DNA from 4 places in the Clostridium pabulibutyricum genome. Region 4 is predicted to be linked to each of the others. Evidence: riboswitches for the same ligand, from Rfam matches in the RefSeq annotation. Region 4 holds a riboswitch; each other region holds the start of a gene.
The links. A riboswitch is a leader RNA that binds a small molecule or an ion and turns the genes downstream of it on or off. The one in region 4 is predicted to bind thiamine pyrophosphate.
Positions count from the first base shown of each region.

Region 1: another riboswitch for thiamine pyrophosphate. It lies ahead of thiW (energy coupling factor transporter S component ThiW); the one in region 4 lies ahead of thiC (phosphomethylpyrimidine synthase ThiC).
Region 2: another riboswitch for thiamine pyrophosphate. It lies ahead of thiT (energy-coupled thiamine transporter ThiT); the one in region 4 lies ahead of thiC (phosphomethylpyrimidine synthase ThiC).
Region 3: another riboswitch for thiamine pyrophosphate. It lies ahead of thiS (sulfur carrier protein ThiS); the one in region 4 lies ahead of thiC (phosphomethylpyrimidine synthase ThiC).

Region 1 is NZ_JBZAYZ010000007.1:7,999-13,082, forward strand. It holds gene AC4CVH_RS08825 (FtsX-like permease family protein) at 1-663, shown strand, start outside; gene AC4CVH_RS08830 (hypothetical protein) at 656-1,102, shown strand; gene thiM (hydroxyethylthiazole kinase) at 1,068-1,853, opposite strand; gene thiW (energy coupling factor transporter S component ThiW) at 1,831-2,400, opposite strand; TPP riboswitch at 2,691-2,796, opposite strand; gene AC4CVH_RS08845 (hypothetical protein) at 2,842-3,333, opposite strand; gene AC4CVH_RS08850 (helix-turn-helix transcriptional regulator) at 3,380-3,523, shown strand; gene AC4CVH_RS08855 (cupin domain-containing protein) at 3,619-3,900, shown strand; gene AC4CVH_RS08860 (methyltransferase domain-containing protein) at 4,067-4,177, shown strand; gene AC4CVH_RS08865 (hypothetical protein) at 4,190-4,360, shown strand.
Region 2 is NZ_JBZAYZ010000009.1:103,856-108,939, forward strand. It holds gene nrdG (anaerobic ribonucleoside-triphosphate reductase activating protein) at 1-76, opposite strand, end outside; gene nrdD (anaerobic ribonucleoside-triphosphate reductase) at 109-2,217, opposite strand; gene AC4CVH_RS10895 (hypothetical protein) at 2,407-2,598, shown strand; TPP riboswitch at 2,626-2,724, shown strand; gene thiT (energy-coupled thiamine transporter ThiT) at 2,795-3,436, shown strand; gene AC4CVH_RS10905 (ferredoxin) at 3,506-3,694, opposite strand; gene AC4CVH_RS10910 (Mrp/NBP35 family ATP-binding protein) at 3,779-4,633, opposite strand; gene AC4CVH_RS10915 (hypothetical protein) at 4,761-5,084, opposite strand, start outside.
Region 3 is NZ_JBZAYZ010000002.1:335,100-340,183, forward strand. It holds gene AC4CVH_RS04910 (methyl-accepting chemotaxis protein) at 1-507, shown strand, start outside; gene AC4CVH_RS04915 (thiamine phosphate synthase) at 547-1,164, opposite strand; gene thiH (2-iminoacetate synthase ThiH) at 1,164-2,273, opposite strand; gene AC4CVH_RS04925 (thiazole synthase) at 2,292-3,059, opposite strand; gene thiS (sulfur carrier protein ThiS) at 3,098-3,295, opposite strand; TPP riboswitch at 3,416-3,525, opposite strand; gene AC4CVH_RS04935 (GNAT family N-acetyltransferase) at 3,682-4,233, shown strand; gene AC4CVH_RS04940 (DUF2156 domain-containing protein) at 4,277-5,084, shown strand, end outside.
Region 4 is NZ_JBZAYZ010000001.1:232,677-237,760, forward strand. It holds gene AC4CVH_RS01120 (spore germination protein) at 1-495, shown strand, start outside; gene AC4CVH_RS01125 (Ger(x)C family spore germination protein) at 513-1,688, shown strand; gene AC4CVH_RS01130 (GerAB/ArcD/ProY family transporter) at 1,705-2,802, shown strand; TPP riboswitch at 2,878-2,980, shown strand; gene thiC (phosphomethylpyrimidine synthase ThiC) at 3,083-4,396, shown strand; gene AC4CVH_RS01140 (single-stranded DNA-binding protein) at 4,459-4,791, shown strand; gene AC4CVH_RS01145 (hypothetical protein) at 4,976-5,084, shown strand, end outside.

The DNA of each region.
Region 1 (5,084 bases), on a different contig from region 4:
AAGGAAATAGAGATAAATAATAAGGATTATTTTATAAAGGCTCAAAAGGATGACATTCCTTTTACCGGAATTATAGATAAGTTTGGAATCAAAAATGTATATGTATTAGAAGATAGAGAATATGAAAAGGCAAAAAAAGGTTTCAAGGAGAGAACTTTAAGTTTTGTCAAAATTGAAGAAAATCAAAATTATAATCAATTAATATCTGAAATTGAAAAGTCAGCAGCTAAAGTGAAAATATACACATATATAAATCAACACACCTGGGATTATTATGCGGCTGAAATATTTTATTTTCTGGGTATGGTAATGTCTGTGATATTTATGCTTTCAATGTTCAGCACAATATATTTTAAGATATTAAAGGATGCATTTATGGATAGGGAGCAATATGTTATCTTGAAGAAACTTGGTATGAGTAGAAATCAAATAAAAAAATCTGTCTATATGCAGGTTATGATGTTTTTTATTTTGCCGGGAAGTATAGCTGTATTACATAGTATGGTTGCGATGAGGATGCTGGAGCAAATAATGAATTTTTCTTTTAAAATTCAATTTACCATTTCTTTGGGGGTATATTTAGGAATAATGACATTATTTTATATTTTTATAAGTAGTAACTATGTAAATATGGTATATGAGGAAGGTGGAAATAATGCTTAAAAAGATATCAAGAATATTAGCAAAGGGCTTTATTTTATTATTGGTATTGTCTGTAGTTGTCTGTACAGTGGCTCAGGTGCGAAAGTATAGAGAAAGAAATGATGTAAAGCCATTAGGCAGGATGATTGAGGTTGATAATAAAAAAATTCATGTATATTCGGTGGGGAGAGGAAAGAAAACTATTGTAGATGAGACTAGAACGGCTTTGAAAAAAGCAAAGATTGATGGGCCATATGTACTTATGCCGCATTCCATATCTGGAGTATATGCTGAGTATTATACAGCCGCTTATCCAAGGGAAGATGAAAATTGTTTTTCACAAAGTGATAAAAAAAATTTGGTTAAAATGAGTGTTCAAAATCCATATATTTATTATACAAAGTCAAAGGATATTGGAAGAGAAACTAGAGAATTTTTAAATAGATTTCATTTATTATAGTATTATCAGAAATTGTAAATAAATTGTCTATAAGAGCAGTTCTAAAGCTTCCTATACCGGTAACATGCTGAGAAAGTTCTCCGCATATTCCTATAAGCGATACAGCTAAAATAGTACCATAAAATATATCTGATGAAGAAATATAACTTGTTATAAGCGCAGTAACCATACATCCTGTACCTGTTACCATTGAAAGCATTTCACAGCCGTTTTTTATTAAACATGTTTCGCTGCCGTTAGTTATTACATCCACCGCACCAGTGGCTGCAATAATAGAATTTGTTTTAAGAGATAATTTCTTCATGATTTCTATATTGGCATCTGTCAGCTTATCATATTCGCCTGCATCTATTCCTTTTGCATTGCTTTGAACACCACAAATTGTTTTTATTTCAGATAAATTACCTTTAATTACATCTGGATGGCACTGAGAAATAAACTCTTTTGCATAATTAAGCCTTAATTTACTGCAGCCAACGCCAACAAGATCAATTACTTGAGGAATCTTTTCTTTAAAGGCCGTTTTGCCTGAAATCAACATGGATTTCATTCTGACGTCGGTTATATTTCCAAGGTTAATTCCAAGCGCATCAGATGCGGATGTAATTTCAGAAACTTCCAGAGGGTGTTCGGCCATGATAGGCTTTGCCCCAATAGAGAGTATTACATTTGCACAATCATTTATTGAAATTGGATTTGTAATATAATGAATAAGAGGTTTTTTTATTTTAATATTGTGTTTTATTTGCAATAGATTGTTTATCAGTATCTGTTGATTTGTCATAGATTTTTACCCCCAGGTCTTTTTGAATCTTTATAAGCATTCCAGTTTTGCTTAATGCCCCTAAAAAAATAAAGGAAATTGTTCCACCGATAATTGTAGCCGTAAAGAATAAAGGAATATAAAACATAAGTGAAAGTCCTGTTTTACCCCAGAAATATGTCATAATGGGTGATGAGACAATAGCACCTATTATGCCTGTTCCTATAACTTCACCTAAAACTGCAAAAATTAAAGTGTTTTTGGATGTCTTATATAGAAGCCCTGCTAAAAAAGCTCCAAAAACAGCGCCTGTCAGAGCTAAAGGCGGAATTCCCATAATAAACATTCTGATGATTCCAATACAAACAGCACACAGCAGTGCATACCATGGTCCCAGAAAAACTGCGCATGTAATATTTATAACAGAAGACATAGGACACATTCCTTCTATACGAAGAATTGGTGAAATCACAACTCCCATTGCCACCATCATTGCCAGCATAAGTTTTTTTAATAGTTTCGAGTTTTTTTCCATAATAAAATACCTCCATAATAATATTTATTTTCTAAATTTATCACATAGGAAATAAACATCATTATTGCAGGTATAATTTTAGAGTAACCAAATAGCAATTCCCTATATGACAAATCATATTGGTCGGTCGAAGCTCAAAAGCTTCCTCTCACCTTGAAATACAAGTTCCCTCGCTATTTAGTTGTAGTTTTATTTAAAGCTTTGGGCGCTCCCCCACTGCTTTTTAAATATAAAAAATGGAATATACCTTGTAAGGCACATTCCATCTATACTCATAAAGCATATAAAACAGCATAAATTAAATATTTCCTTACGTCGGCATTATCCGAATCAAGTTATAGGTCGAAGTATATACTTCCTCTCAGCATATTTAAATATGCTCCCTTTTTGTGAAAATCATACCATATATCTTCTAAGTATGCAAATTTTTTTGAATAGCATTTATTTTCTTTTGCTAAGTATTAGCTTTTTATAGAGTTTTTCTATTAGACGAAAAGTTACTTCTTTAAAAACATATAAACTAAATAAATATATTGAAACCCAGAAGATGCCTTCTTTTCTTATTAGTAATTTTGCATTAAGGGAGTTAATTGAAAAATAGGAATACAGTGATTTATATAAGAGTATTGTTGAATACATTAGTGTAAAGCCTGTTATATGTTTTTTCATACCGCTGCTTTCTTGAAATAGTGAGTTGAAAATAAGTGAGAATATATATAGTACAATAATTGTTAATAACATAAATTTAGCGGCGAGTAATATATATTGGATATTTCCGGTACCTTTCAGTATTATAATATTTTTCTTAAACATTAGTAATATTCCCATGCAAAATAGAGCTATTGGTATTGTAATTACAAGTACTATCATTAATGTTACGATGAATATAGCAAATATTTTGTCAGCTATGGCATATTTGTATTTTTTTGTCATGACGGCTGTGCCCCTTAATGTCTTACAATAAACATTATACTACAAAATAGGAGAACGATTAAGAGAAATACGAGCGACTAGAAATCTTACCATTGAAGATGTTGCTAAACTTACAGATGTTAGCAAGCCTATGCTAGGGCAAATAGAAATGAGACGATATCTCCCACTATTACAACACTCTGGAAAATAGCAGTAGGATTAAAGGTTCCTCTATCTTTTTTATTCGAGGAACTGGAAATAGATGATACGCAATCCAAAGAGCCTATTATCGAAGATAATGTACGAATGAGAGCTTTCCCAATTTTTTCTTTTGATCCTACTCTCAATATAGAAATATACTACATAGAATTAGATGCGGAATATCACCATAAGTTTAAAAAGCATCTTGATGGTGTGGAAGAATACGTTTTAGTAGTACAAGGGATGTTAGAAATAGAAGTAAGTACAAAAATTATTTTAAAAGAAAAACAAGCACTTTGCTTTCGTGCTAATGTTTTTCATGCCTATAACAATCCTTATCAGCAACAATGTGTTATTTATAACATGGTTATTTATCCAAGTATATAGTTATTGCGTAGTCGATTGATGTGTAAAGGATAAAAGATTAATTTATACATCGGAAATGGAGGAAAAAATGAAATGAAACTCAAAATTATATGACAATAAGCACGACTTTGTTGTCGAATATGGGAAAGGGCCTCTGGAATTTGTTCCTAATGATAAAACCTAAAAAATTTTAGATCTAGGTTGTGGAACAGGTGTATTAACTGCGGAGTTAGCAAAACTTTGTAACTACATTTTAGGCATTGATGGTTCTTCGGATATGATTGAAAAAGCGAAGTAGGAGTATCCAAAATTGGACTTTAAAGTAATGAATGTATTAGAAATGCCATATTTACAGCAGTCATTAAAGTCCTCTGGAAAACTTGTTTGTGAATTTGGTGAATGCGGAAATATCAAAACCATAGAACAATGGTTTGGGAGCGTTTTACAGGACGTAGGAAGTCCCTTTTATCTCGAGATTTAATTTCCAAATCGTTGATTTATTTGGCTTTCTGTTAGAAAAACACGGATTTTTTATTGAAAAAATATATGATTATGATCATCCAACGCCCTTGAAAGATTGCGAGAAAGGTTTATGCAATTGGGCAAAACAGTTTTTTGAAACAAATTTAGAAAGATTTTCAGATGTTGAACAAGATTTAATTTTAAAAAAATGTTGGACAAGGTACAGCCCAAACTATGGAATGGAACTTTTTGGACTGCTAATTATAGGAGATTAAGGGTCATTGCACATATTTAGCCTATAAAGAAACAATTACTAAATTATACAATCACAATAAACTACTGCTAAACAAGAATAAAAAACTGTTGTTTGGTAGGGTGTAGCCATTCGCTAAAATTTGTGATTTTTTAAAACGCAAACGGCAGGATTGAGGAATTAGATACAAGACGGCAATCGCTGGCGAAAGTGATTGGCGAAATCAGCGATGAAACTGTTTCCCCGGAACATATGAAATGTATTTTCGGCTATCTTGAAAATTGGGACAAGAGCTGTTTTGAGGACAGGCAGTTTGTTGTACATTGGAAAACAAATTTCTGTGTCTCTAAGTTTCCAAGCATATCTTTGTACAAAATTGCTATGAATGCTCTAATTTCAATGATTTATAGTGATCTCCTATATTTTTTATTAATATGAAAAATCATTAAAAAAATTTAAAGAAGGTTATTTATCAGGTCTTGTGGCATGT
Region 2 (5,084 bases), on a different contig from region 4:
ATACTCTTCTAAGTCCAGGTCCGTTGACAAGGCTTTCATAAGCAATCCCAGCCAACCTAACTAACTTGTTTTCCATAACCTATAATCCCCTTGAATTAAATTTCAATATTATTTAAAATAAACTTGACGTCCTGTAGCCTGCGATATCCTGTCTTTTCTTTCGGCAACTTTTCCTTCTCCAAATCTTTCATCCAATGAAAGGTATCCTGTAACTCTCGATACTCCCTGGATATCACTACTGCCGCATTTAGGACAATTATCCTCTCCGTGAAGATAAGTTCCACAGCTCTTGCAGTATCTTATATGGAAATTTATTCCTATATAACTTATATTTGTCTTGCTGTAAGCATAGTTTATTATATCATAAACTGTATCTTCGGATGGATAATCATCCAATTCTATATAACTTATATGTCCTCCATTGCAAAGTTTATGATATGGTGCTTCAATGTTTATCTTATCTCTTATTGATATTGGGAAACCCACAGGTACATGATATGAATTAGTATAATAATCCTTATCAGTAACTCCTTTTATCTCTCCAAATATTTTTTTGTCCTTTACAATAAATTTTCCACTTAAACCTTCGGCCGGAGTAGCATAACAGCTCCAGTTCAGATGAGTTTCTTTTGTAAGCTTATCAGTATAATTTCTTATATGAGTTATAATCCTAACTCCAAGTTCTCTTGATGCTTCATCTTCCCCGTGATGCTTCCCTGTAATTGCAATCAAGGTTTCTGCAAGTCCTATAAAACCTATGCCCCAGGTTCCCTGCTTCAATATAGGTTCTATAGAATCTTCATCCTTTAGATTTTCAGAACCTTTTAAAAGCTTTTGTCCTGCAACAAACGGAAGGTCTTTGAGCCTTAAGTTCTTAAGGGTGTCATACCTGTGCATAAGCGATTGTCTGGAAAGATCCAATCGTTCATCAAGAAGTTTAAAAAACTTTTCTACACTACCCTTTGACAGAATTCCTATTCTCGGAAGATTTATTGTAGTTGGTGCTATGTTTCCTCTTCCCTTTGGTCCTTCATCTCCATTGACATTTGAACATACATAAGTTCTGCATCCCATAGTAGATGGAAGTATCCCTTTATCATAATAAACCTTGTTAAAATCTGCATCCATGTTCATAAAAGTAGGATTCATTCTCTTTGCTGCCACTCTGCATGCAGTTCTAAACAAATAATAGTAAGGATCTTCCGGATTTTTATTGACGCCTTCTTTAACCCTGAATATTATGTTTGGAAATATAGGCTGTTCTCCCTGTCCAAGTCCTTTTTCATATTCCGTCAAAAACACTTCACAAATAAGAGCTGCATCGTCTGACCTTGGCACACCTATATTTATAGAGCTGAAAGGTACCTGTGAACCTGCTCTGGAGTGCATAGTATTCAAGTTGTAAATTATGCCTTGCATTGCTTGTTCTACACTTCTTCTAAGTTTCTTCTCCGCTATTTCCCTTGCCTTGTCTCCACTTATGCCAATTCCTTCGAATTCCTTTATTATTTCCTGTCTTGTAGGTCCAACAAATATTCCCATATCATTATCAAAATCAGGATGCGACTGTCCTCCGAACATGTCATTTTGAGATGACTGAAGCAAAATGCATGAAAGCTCTGCTGCTGATTCTATTCGCTTAGGCGGCCTTATATATCCATATCCTGTATTAAATCCCCTTAGGAGCACTTCTCTTGTTGGAATATGAAGACAATTGATAGTCAAATTATAGGAATCCAAATCATGATAGTATATGTCACCATTCTCATGAGCTTTTGCAAGACTCTTTGGCATCTTTGCAAGATTGTGCCATTTGTTTGATTCACTTGCTATTCTTAAAAGCTTAGAACTATAGTTGTTTCCTACATTTGCATTGTCCCTGTCAGTCTCTACACCTATTTTGTCAATAGCTTTCATAAGATCAGACTTTATTTCTCTTATATTATTTCTGTCCTGTCTATAATTTGAATATGCAAACCCTATTCTGGTATACTTTTTTTCCATAAGAACTTCTTGAACTATGTTCTGTATATTTTCCACATCTATCTCTTCAAGATTGATTTTTTCTATACGTGATATAACCTCTCTAGTTAAATCAATAAATTCACTTTCCTTTAAATCGCACCCTATTTCATCAGATGCCCCTTTTATGGCATTTGTTATTTTAATAGAATTAAATTCTACTTTTCTTCCATCTCTTTTTACAACATGTAGCATTTACCCATCCTCCAAACTACTATATATTGTATATAATTGTACTATTTAATCGTAGAAATATCAATTCACATTTAAGCCGTAATTTTAAAGTTAATGGAGTTTAACTTCAAATTCCTTGCTTATGAATAATTATAGTTATCTTAACCAAAATAATTATATCACAACCAAAAATTATATGGAGGTAAAAAAATGATAGGAAAAATAATAGATATAAACAACATGGAAGCTACAATATCTCTTGTGGACGGAAGAACCATGCATGTATCAGTCTCCTATATTCCACATCATTCAAAAATAGGTGACAGACTGAATATAGAACCTTTCCAGGCAAAACTCACCTCAAAAGTCAGTGCAAATATGTCAATTCCGCCAATGTGTTGAATGAATACACACTGCGTAGTATAATAGTGTTAATGCTAGGGGTGCTTTTGAAAGCTGAGAAATAACTTTATTAACCCTTTACCTGATCTGGACAATACCAGCGAAGGGAAGCTCTATATTATTTCGTAATAGTTATACTTAAAAGCCAAATCTCCTTTTAGTACCTCAAAGCAAATAAAGGAGGTCTTTTTTTATTATGTCACTGCTTAAAAATTTTCAGGAAGTAATTTCACATCCAAGTTCTATATTTGCACTTATAGCCCTTATAATTATACTTTTATTTATAATAAGGGTTAAAAAAATAGAACTCAACTCACAACTCATAGCACAAATTGGAATAGCTCTTGCCCTGGCGACAATACTTAAAGTATTCAGAATATATCATCTTCCCCAAGGTGGAAGTATAACTCTAGGAAGCATGGTTCCAATACTTTTGATGTCGTTTCTGTATGGTCCTCAAGTTGGTTCGTTAACCGGTTTTCTCTATGGCATCATAACCTTGATACTGGATCCCTATATATTACAACCAGTTCAGGTGTTATTTGATTATCCTCTTCCTTTCATGGCAATTGGGCTTGCAGGATATTTTAAAAATCATAAACTCGCAGGAACAGCCATTGCAATGTTCGCCCGATTTGTATGTCATTTTATTTCCGGTATATTGTTTTTCGGAAGTTTTGCACCAAAAGGAATGTCACCCGCTGTTTATTCATTTACACTAAATGCAGGATATTTGCTAATAGAATCAATTATATGCATGGTCATAATAGGATTGCTTCCTTTCAGGCAGCTTGAATCCATACTTAAAAAGAACATTGCCCATAATACTGGAAAATAATTTTACAAATGTTTAAAAAGCTGTGCATTCAAAACACAGCTTTTTATAAATTTAATTTATACTGAAAATCTACTCCACAGATATGGCATTTACAGGACAATTGTCCCTTGCTTCCATGGCAGAGTCCTCACTTGTTTCTGGAACCTCGTTAACTATTACTCCAGCTTTTCCATCATCCTGCATTTCAAAAACATCCCCGCATGTATCCGGACACAGTCCGCAGCTTATACAGGCTTCCTTATCAACTGATGCTTCCATTTGCATTCATCACCTTTCTTGTGAAATAATAGTATAGTTATTTGCAGATTTTCTTATATATATTCATAAAATTTCATTCACATACTAGAGAAGCTTTAACTTCTTCATAAAATTGTCTATAAGCGTATCATAGTCAGTTGAATTTGATATGTATTTTTCCACATTCCCACTTTCCATGCTGTCTGCAAGTTCAATATCCATAGGAAGTTCGGCAAGAAGCGGAAGTCCAAGATACGCAGCCTGTTCTACTGCTGATTTCTTACTGAATAACTTTATTTTTTCATCACAGTTTTTACATTTTACATAAGACATATTTTCTACAGCACCTATTACATTTATGCCCATTTTTTCTGCCATTATAACTACCTTTTTGACTATCATGGATACCATATCCTGTGGAGTTGATACTATGACAATTCCATCAAGAGGTATATCCTGCATTATTGTAAGAGCCACATCTCCAGTTCCCGGAGGCATATCTATCAGAAGATAATCAAGCTCATCCCACTGGGTGTCCGAATACATCTGCTTCAGAACTCCTGTAATTACAGGTCCCCTCCATATAACAGGCTGTTCTTCTTTTTCAGTCAGAAGATTCAATGACATTACCTCAATGCCAAGTCCTGTATCAACAGTGGAAAATTTCACATCATCAGTTCCATTTATTGGAGTCATACTTGCTCTCTCCTTATTTATGCCAAAAAAACGCGGCATTGAAGGACCTGTTATATCACCGTCCAGAACACCGACTTTGTATCCCTTGTGTTTTAATCTTATTGCCAGTGCACCTGTCACAGTAGATTTACCAACACCCCCCTTTCCGCTCATAATACCAACTATATGTTTTATTGTGCCAAACCTAGGTGTAGACTTACTACATTTATTTTTGTCTTGTACATTACAACTTGAATTACTTGGACAATCATTACAACTACCCATTTTCACTACTCCCTTTCGTGAATATATTAACTAATTAAACCTAAAAAGTTTCATCAATCATTATAACATATAATTCTATAAAAAAATTTCCTTTCAATTAATAACAAAACTTGAAAGGAAGAAAATATCAATTATATTTCAAAGTTTTAACTATACGCTCAAACAGTGAAGACATAGCTTCACTAAAATCTTTCTCCTTCACAAAAAAAGTAAATCTATAAAACCTGTTGTTTCCTTCAAGAAAGTATTCCTCGCCCACATAACTTCCTCCTATTTCCTTTGTCATATCATACTTTATGAGATATAACTTTCTGCCATTCATCCTCTTGCTTTCCAAAGAATATTTCTTGTATAAATTATTCTGCTTATTGGATATTTTCTTACTGTTCGTCAGGAATTTTTCCAGGTTTCCATTCGATCTCCAAACCTGGAAAAAACCATTTATCTTTCC
Region 3 (5,084 bases), on a different contig from region 4:
GTTAAAAGTTTAGAACGTCATTACAAATTTATAGAGTCATCAAAAATACTTTCAAATGCAATTTCAGATATTTCAACTACCTCTGAAACCTTAAAATCTGGTATAGAAGAATCTGTGAACTTCAACAATAACATCTTAAGTCAGATAAAAGACACTGCACAAAAAACCCAAAATACTGATGAAGTACTTATATTTATAAAAAACATAGCTTCAAAAACCAATCTTCTTGGGCTAAATGCTGCAATTGAAGCTTCCCGGGCGGGGGACAAGGGAAAAGGATTTTCAGTAGTAGCAAATGAAATACGAAAATTGTCAAATTTCATAAACAAATCAGTATCTGAAATAAATTCTATACTTGAAGAGATAAATGAAGAAGTCAAAAATGTATCGGAAGAAATAGACTCTTCCTCAATCTCCAAAGAACAACTTGATCAAATTCAAGAATTAAATTCTTCCATAAGCAATCTCAATATATTAGTGAAAAATATAAATGATCTTTCAGAATAAAAGCAGTGTGCAAAATTCTATTTGCACACTGCTTTTATTCTAATCTTCTACATTCATGGCATAGGACATTATAGCAGCTCCATATACACCAGTATCAAAAACATTTATTATATTTTCCGGTCCAATTCCACCTATTGCAATAACAGGTATTTTTACTTTTTTATTTATTTGGTTTAAAAATTCAAGTCCTTTTCCCTTTAATCCTTTTTTACAATCAGTTTCAAATATATTTCCGACAACTATATAGTCTGCATTCATCTTTTCCGACTCTTTAGCTTCATCCAAACTATGCACAGATACACCAATCTTCATTTTTGAATTTTTAATAATCCTTAAACTTGAATGAGATCTATTCATACTTTTAAACTTTTTAAAACTTGTGTGAAAAGCAAATGCTTCCGATTTTAAAGCTGCCTCTAGATCATCATTTACTATAAGCAATGTTCCATACTTTTCTATTATGTTCTTTATTCTTTTTGCCATTTCAAGTATTTTCTCGTGCGGCAGATCTTTTTCCCTGAGCATAATTGCATCCGTACCGAGTTCTGCACATCTCTCTATTTTTTTGTAGAAATTATTTTGTCCACAAATACTCCTGTTTGTAACAGAAATTATCCTGTTATTTTCCTTCAACTTGAAAATCATACTGTTCTTCATCAACAAAACTGCCAATCTTTAAACACCGGATTATACCCTTTGCTTTCTATTTCCGCTCTTATTTCATCCACAGATCTTCCATCGGATATTACAAACTGACCATCACCTTTTTCATCTTTTCCAAGAGAATGACCTCCAACTTCCGTTGTTACCCCCGCCGACATTTTTGTAACTCCAAGAGGTATCATATTGTTTCTCATATATTTACCTTCCCTTGTAGTTATATTTATTCCTGCTCTTTGAAGAAATATCTTGTATGCAAGTGTAGCTTGTACTAAATTTCTGTCAGTGACATCGTATATCTTTATTTCACTTCCTGCATGAGGTCTTATCCTTGGCACAGACATGCTTATTTCCACAGCCGGATATTTTTTTGACATATAAGCTGCATGAATTCCTGTCAAGAACACCTCATTTCTCCATTTATCAAGTCCAAGAAGTGCACTCATTCCAACAGAATGTATTCCAGCCCTGCATCCCCTGTCAAGAGCTTCAAGCCTGTATCTATAATCCCTTTTCTTGCCTGCAAGATGAACCTTTTTATAAACTTCTTGATTATAGGTTTCCTGATAAACCGTCAAACTGTCCGCCCCAAGCTCCACAAGTTCCCTGTACTCGTTCTCCTCCAAAGGGTAAATTTCAAGGCATATGGAATCAAAATATTTTTTAAGTATTTTCACTGCTCCTTTCAAATACTCCATAGGACAATAATACCTTGATTCTCCTGTTAAAAGTATTATGTGTCTTAGACCTGTTTCTGCTATAGATTTCGCCTCCTCTTCAATCTCATAAAACGTCATCTTCTTGCGCACAATCTTGTTTTCAACATTGTATCCACAATATATGCACTTATTCGTACAATAATTTGCAATGTATATTGGAGTATACAAAACTATGTTTTTTCCAAAATTTCTAACAGTTATTTCATGGGCTTTTGCTGCCATGGGTTCAAGATATTTCTCAGCCTTTTCAGACAAGAGTGCCAAAAAGTCCATTTTATTTATTCTGTCCCTGCAAAGTATATTCTCAATATCCGAATCCTGAACATTTTCAAAAAAACCTTCAAAATCAAAGTCGTCATATTTTCTTATCTCATCATAAATTCCTATTTCCATATCACAATCCCCCTATCTTAAGAAACCTGTAAGCGGTGAAGATGCCGAGGCTGAATCTTTAACTTCTCCAAGTCCCGAATTAAAAGCCTCCCTGCCTGCTTTTACAGCATATTTAAATGCCTCTGCCATACGCACCGGTTTTTTTGATGTTGCAATTGCAGTATTTACAAGAACAGCGTCAGCTCCCATTTCCATAACCATTACTGCATCAGAAGGTTTTCCTATACCTGCATCAACAATTATAGGTACTTCATCTATTTCGTCTATCAGTATTTTTAGCATCTCTCTGGTTCTTATACCCCTATTTGATCCTATAGGTGATCCAAGTGGCATAACAGCAGCTGCTCCGACATCCACAAGTCTCCTTGCCGTCGACAAGTCAGGATTTATATATGGCAATACTACAAATCCATCCTTTACAAGTATTTCTGCAGCCTTCACTGTTTCTATATTATCGGGCAGAAGGTACTTATTGTCCTGAATAGCCTCTATTTTTATCCAGTTCCCACATCCTGCAGCCCTTCCAAGTCTGGCAAGTCTCACAACTTCATCTGCTGATCTTGCCCCAGACGTATTTGGGAGAAGTGTATATTCATCTCCTATAAAGTCAATAACATTACCTGTTTTAGAATTCATATCAACACGCCTAAGTGCAACCGTGACTACATTTGTACCTGAACTTTTTAACACCTCCGGAAGTACACTGTCGGAAGAATACTTGCCTGTACCTAAAAACAATCTGCTTTCCAGTTCTTTTCCACCAATAACTAACTTGTCCATAAATTAATTCCTCCATTTATACTTTTTTATTTTAATTCTCAACATCCCCCGCCTACAAAGCGGATAATTTCAACTGATGAATTTTTTTTTAATCTGCATGCTTTAAAAGCATTCCCTTCGACTATGTTTAAATCAACTTCAACCGCAACTTTTGTAGAATCCACATTTAAACTTTGTAAAAGTTCAAATACAGTTGTTCCCTCAGGGAAACTCATATCTTTCCCATTTATTTTCATAATATCTGCCCTCCTTTATTTGTGAATATTCTATAAATATAAAAAAGAGGCATATAAATGCCTCAGTAAAAAAATACTCTATCAAAATAAAAACACACAAATTCTAGGAGAATCTGCGTATAGATATATATATTACTCTCCCTACGTTGGCATTACCCAAATCAGGTTATAAGAATAAGGAATAACATTCCACTCTCAGATCATCACTATGACCTCTCCTCGTATTTAATATTAAATTGTCACAAGTACTTGCAGTTTTTATTATATCACTTAAATAAATTAAATCAACGTACAATTTTCAATTTACATTTGAACTATATTGCCTATATAAGTTATAATATTATAAAAAAGTTATTATTATTTAATTTTTACAAGGAGGAACTTTCTTGATAAAAAATTTGCTAAAAAGCTCAAACATAACACTGACGTCCTTCAAAGAGGATGATATTTCTACACTTGAAAACTGGTATAATGATCAGTTTTTTCTCAGGAACTATGACATGATTACATCTTTTCCAAGATCATGCAGCGAATTGAAATCCATGGTAGAAGATACAAAAAAATCTCCAGACAAATTCATGTTTGCTGTAAGAGATATTCAAAGCAAAAAACTAATAGGTGTCACAGGATATGAGAATATACTATGGAACAATGGAACTGCAACTATATATATAGGAATAGGATCTGCTTCAAACCGAGGACATGGACTTGGATATGATGCACTAAATCTTACCATACAATTTGGATTTCAAGAACTTAATCTTCACAAAATACAACTTACGGTTTTAAGCTATAATACACCTGCAATAAACTTATATGAAAAAACAGGCTTTAAAAAAGAAGGTACCTACAGAGAATTTATACACAGAGATAATAAAAGATTTGACATGTATCTGTACGGGCTACTAAAAAACGAGTGGAACTTTTCAAATAAATAATTTCACTAAAAAAATAATCATAGGATTGACAAGGAGAATTTTTATGCTAAAATTTAAACCCCTGACCATTGACGACAAAGCTGTCTTTGACAAATATCTTCAGGGATATCACTTTGATACCTGCGAATATAACTTTACATCTTTACTAATATGGAGAAAAGGCTGTGATATAAGCTATACTTCAATTGACAATTCAATAGTCATAAAAAAACAAGGCTTCGATGGAAAATATCATTTTATGCAGCCAATCGGCTATACAAAAGATAATCTCAAAAGCATAATAGAAGAACTAATAGAGTACTCTATGTCAGCTAATATGGAAATTTTATTTTGTGATGCAGAAGAAGCTTTTGTAAGAGACCTTAAAGAACTGTATGCTGAAAAATTTACAATAAGAGAAGATGTTGATAATTTCGACTACATATATGATACTCAAAAATTAATGACATTATCCGGTAAAAAACTTCACTCAAAAAAGAATCATTACAACAAATTCGTTAAATCTTATAATTACGAAATAAAAGATTTTTTCGAACCAGGAGTGAAGGACGACTTTCTGAAAGCCGCTGAGATATGGTACAACGAAAGAAAAAGCAGCGATAAATACTTGTATTATGAACTCGATGGAATAAAAGAACTGTGCAGTAACATGGAATTTTTGAACTTAATGGCTCTCGCTGTATATGTAGACGGTAATATATCCGCTTTTACAATAGGAGAAAAAGTAAATTCAAATATGGGAATAATACACATAGAAAAAGGTCTTCCAAACATAGACGGAATTTACACCTTTGTAAACAAAACTTTCCTCGAAAATTATATGTCGGATATTCCATATATAAACAGAGAAC
Region 4 (5,084 bases):
GGGGCAAGAACAAATGTACCGTTGCCTGAGTTCTGGGAAACTTTGTTTATGTTGCTGGCATTTGAAATAATGAGGGAAGCAGGACTTAGAGTATCTAAAACACTTGGAACAACTATAAGTGTTATAGGGGCACTTATACTTGGGGATGCAGCGGTAAGTTCGGGAATAGTTGGTACACCGACAGTTGTTGTTGTGTCGCTTACTGCCATGACGAAATTTACCATACCGGGGTTTGAAATGGATCATCCTATTATATATGCAAGGCTTTTTCTGCTTATTTTAAGTGGGTGTTTTGGACTTATTGGGCTTACATGCGGTACACTTATGATTCTTATAAGGCTTGTTTCAATGAGAACTTTTGGAGTTCCATACATGTTTCCAATATGTCCGTTTAATATAAATTCAATGCAGGATGTTGCAGTAAGAGCCCCTATGACCAGATTGAAATATACTCAAAAAACACTTGGAATCAAGGCTAAAAAAGGTATTTTCTAGTGTAGAGGAGGGAAACTATGAGCAAATTTATTAAATCAGTTTCTCTTGCTATTTTATTTTTGTTCCCGGTTTTTTTTATTACGGGATGTCAGGACAAAAATGAAATTGAATCTCTTGGATTTATAGTTGCCATGGGAGTTGATACTGACAACAACGAAGATTTTAAAGTTAGCCTTCAGGTTATAAGAAAAGGTGCTTCAACTGAAAGAAATCAGGATGCAGAAGTACTCGTATATGTTTCAACAGGAAAGACTATAAGCGGGGCAGTAGCAAATATTTCGAAACAAATGAGCAAGAAAATAAAGTTTTCAAATGAAAAGTGCATAATTGTAGGTCAACGCCTTGCAGAGCGGGGCATACAGCCTGTTTTGGATTTTTCGCTTCGACGAAGTGACATAAGGCCTATTGTGCCTATCCTTGTAACAAAAGGTGAAGCAATTGATATAGTCAAAACGCGTACAAAGCAAAATTCCATATCCGGATATGAGATAGATAATCTGGTTAAAATACAAAGAAATTTAGGAGTGGCTGCAGTTTCTACAAGTCTTGATTTTGAAAAAAATAAAAGAGGCAGGGAATGCAGCCGGGAATGTGTGAATACAGCTGGTATAATAATGAAAAAAACACCAAGGGATACTGGATCGGAGAATGATCTTTCTATATCGGGGAGTGCAGTTTTTAAAAATTGTAAACTTATTGGATATATGAGTGAAAAAGAAACCCGCGGAATGAACTGGATAAAAGGAAAAGTAAGACGTGGAACTATTACAATACAGAAGGATGGCGACACAATAAATACTAATATTTTAAGAGCAGGAAGTTATATAGAGGCTCAAGAAGAAAAGAATGAAGTTGTGATTCATGTAAAAGTTACTGAGAAATCAAATATAGACGAGGTAAACAAAAATTCTGGAGAAGATATGGATTTTAACTCCAACCCGGATCTGGTGGATTTTTTGTCTGAAAACCAGAATGAAGCAATATATGATGAGATAATTTCGGCTCTTAATGTTGCAAAAAACACGCTTGGTGTTGATATATTTGGATTTGGCAATGTTGTGTATGAAGAATGTCCAAAAATATGGAACCATTTGAAGGAAAACTGGAATGAAAATTTCTCCAAACTTCGCGTAGATGTAAACGTTGATTCAAATATAACTAGAACTGGAATATTGTCAAAATCTATAAATTGACAAGGAGAATTTATTTATGACTAAAAGAATATCCATATATCAGTTTTTTGCATTGATGATAATTTTTCAATATGGAAGCGTGGTGTTGTATTTCCTTGCACCAGATGCGAAGCAGGATGTTTGGATAGGATATATTGTGTATTCCATTGTAGGGGTTATTCTACAGATGATATACATATATGTATATAGAAGATATCCGGAAGATACTATAGTAACATATCTTCCAAAGATATATGGAAAAATTTTAGGAAATATAATTTCCATTTTATATATATTGTATTTTATATATATTGCAGCAAATATATTCAGAGAGTTTATGGAACTTATAGCGACGACTGCACTCAGGTATACTCCAAAGGTTATGTTTGGAACACTTTCTGTAATTGTAATAATGTATGCAGCATATTATGGAATTGAAACAATTGCGGGTATGGCACAATTTTATATTATAATTGTTTTTATAATAAAAGTATTAAGCTTGGTGCTTATACTGCTTACTCCGGATACATTTGACATTTCAAATTTGAAACCTGTATTTGAAAATGGAGTGCTTAATTTCTTAAAAAATTCATGGATACTTATGCTTGTTCCATATGGGGAGACTGTAGTTTTTACTATGATTTATCCTATTACAAATGAAAATTCGAAAATAAAAAAATTTGCGTCCCTGGCAATTATGTTGGAGGGAATTATTCTTGCCATGAACAACATTTTGTTTATATGCACTCTCGGAGTTGATTTTGCAACGAACTGCAACTTTCCACTTCTTGAAACCTATAGAATTATAGATGCAGAAGACCTTCTCATAAGAATGGATATAATGTTTGCAATTACATTTATAATTGATGGATTTTTCAAGATCTCCATATTTATGTATGTTGCAATGAAGGGCATTTCACAGTTTTTTCATGTTTATAATTTAAAGGTAATTTCTTCAATTTTGGGGTGTGTGCTGCTTGCTGCGTCTTTTCTCATTTCAAGAAATTTACCTCAGCAGCTCAATATAGGACATAATTTTGTTATGAAGTATATACATCTTCCAATGCAGGTGATATTACCTTTTATAACTTTTTCTTTATGCTGTATTAAAAGTAAAAGTGTGCGAAAAATTTAAAATGTATGGAGTTGTATTTTGAAAACTGGATTTTATTGTGTTAAAATAAATTTGTATATTTTAAAATTTAATAAATTAGTTTACTGGGTGTGCCTTTTTGGCTGAGAGAAGCTTTGAGTTTCAAACCTTAGAACCTGATGTAGTTAATTCTACCGGAGGGAAGTAGTTGTGCTTTTTTAGGAGAAGTATAAGAACAGCTTTCATTTGTAGAAGGCTGTTTTTTATATATCTATAGAAGGGTTCGTATTAAGTAATGCTAATTTGAAGGGAGAAATTTATTATGAATTATTCAACTCAAATGGATGCAGCACGAAAGAATATAATAACAAAAGAGATGAGGCTTGTTTCTAAAAAGGAAAATATTGATTTGGAAGATCTTAGACAACTTATAGCAATCGGACAAGTAGTAATTCCGGCAAACAGAAATCATATGTTACTTGATGCTGAGGCGGTTGGAAAAGGACTCAAGACAAAAATAAATGTAAATCTTGGGATATCAAGAGATTGTCCTGATGTTAATGTTGAATTGAAGAAAGTTCAAAAGGCAATAGATATGAAGGCAGAGGCAATAATGGATTTGAGTTCTTTTGGAAAAACTGAAGAATTTAGAAAAAAGCTTATAAAAATGAGCAGTGCAATGATTGGAACGGTTCCGATATATGATGCTGTAGGGTTTTATGATAAAGAGCTTAGAGATATAACAGAGCAGGAATTTTTAAAGGTGATTGAAAAACAGGCTGAAGATGGTGTTGACTTTATGACGATACATGCGGGATTAAATAGAGAAACTGTCGAAGTTTTTAAAAGAAACAATAGGATAATGAATATAGTTTCAAGAGGCGGTTCTCTGATGTATGCATGGATGGAGCTTAACCATAAGGAAAATCCATTTTATGAATATTATGATAAAATCCTTGATATATGTGAAAAATATGATGTAACCATAAGCCTTGGAGATGCATGCAGGCCGGGATGTATTTCAGATGCCACGGATGCTGTACAAATAAAAGAACTTATAACTCTTGGTGAACTTACGAAGAGAGCATGGAAGAGAAATGTTCAGGTAATTATAGAAGGACCCGGGCATATGGCATTGAATGAGATAAAGTCAAACATGATTCTTGAGAAAAAGCTTTGTCATAATGCACCATTTTACGTTCTCGGACCTCTTGTTACAGATATTGCACCAGGGTATGATCATATTACAAGTGCAATAGGTGGTGCAATTGCAGCATCATGTGGAGCCGATTTTTTGTGTTATGTTACACCGGCGGAACATTTGAGACTTCCTACTATTGATGATATGAAAGAAGGAATAATAGCTTCAAAGATAGCGGCACATGCGGCAGATATAGCAAAAGGGGTGAAAGGTGCTGTGGATTGGGACAATAAAATGGCAGAGGCAAGACAAAAACTTGATTGGGAAAGTACATTCAAACTCTCAATAGACCCTGAAAAGGCAAGGAGATATAGAAGAGAGTCAACTCCTGAGTGCAGTGACAGCTGTACTATGTGTGGAAAGATGTGTTCTGTTAGAAATATGAATAGGGTTATGAGCGGAAAAGATGTAAATATACTCAGAAGAGATGAATAGCTGTGTTTAAAAATTTCCATTCTGGTCATAATTAATAAAAAAATAGTCGGGAGGTAATTTATTTGAATAATGTTACCCTTATAGGAAGACTGACCAGGGATGCTGAACTTTTTAAAATAGAAAATAGCAAGAGGAGCATTTTGAAATTTATACTTGCTGTAGATAAGAATTATTTAAACAAGCAAGGGGAAAGACAGGCTGATTTTATTTCGGTATCCTATTTTAGTGGTGGTGCTGAAAAGCTTCAACAGTATCTAAAAAAGGGGAGACTTTTGGGCGTAAGTGGAAAGATAACAACAAAGAGTTACATGAAAGACAATGTAAGAAAGTATTATACCAATGTTGAGGCGGATACAATCCAGTTTCTTGAGTACAAGAAAGAAACACTTGCCTGAGAAGACGGGCGTTTCAAACAAGTGAATTTTATTTTAAGGACATTTTCAAATTTGAAAGTGTCCTTAAAGCTTTTACATGATTGACACATATATGCAATTATTGATAATATAAGTTATAGCAATTATTTTGGGATTGAATCCATGGATTGGGGACTAACTATATTATGAAGTGAGGGGATATGAATTGGACAACAGTGATAAAATACTAATAAGTAAAAGTTGTATAAATAAAATAAAATTTGGACTTAAAGATATAAAGATGAATGAGAAGAGCAAAATTTTAAAAAAGCAGA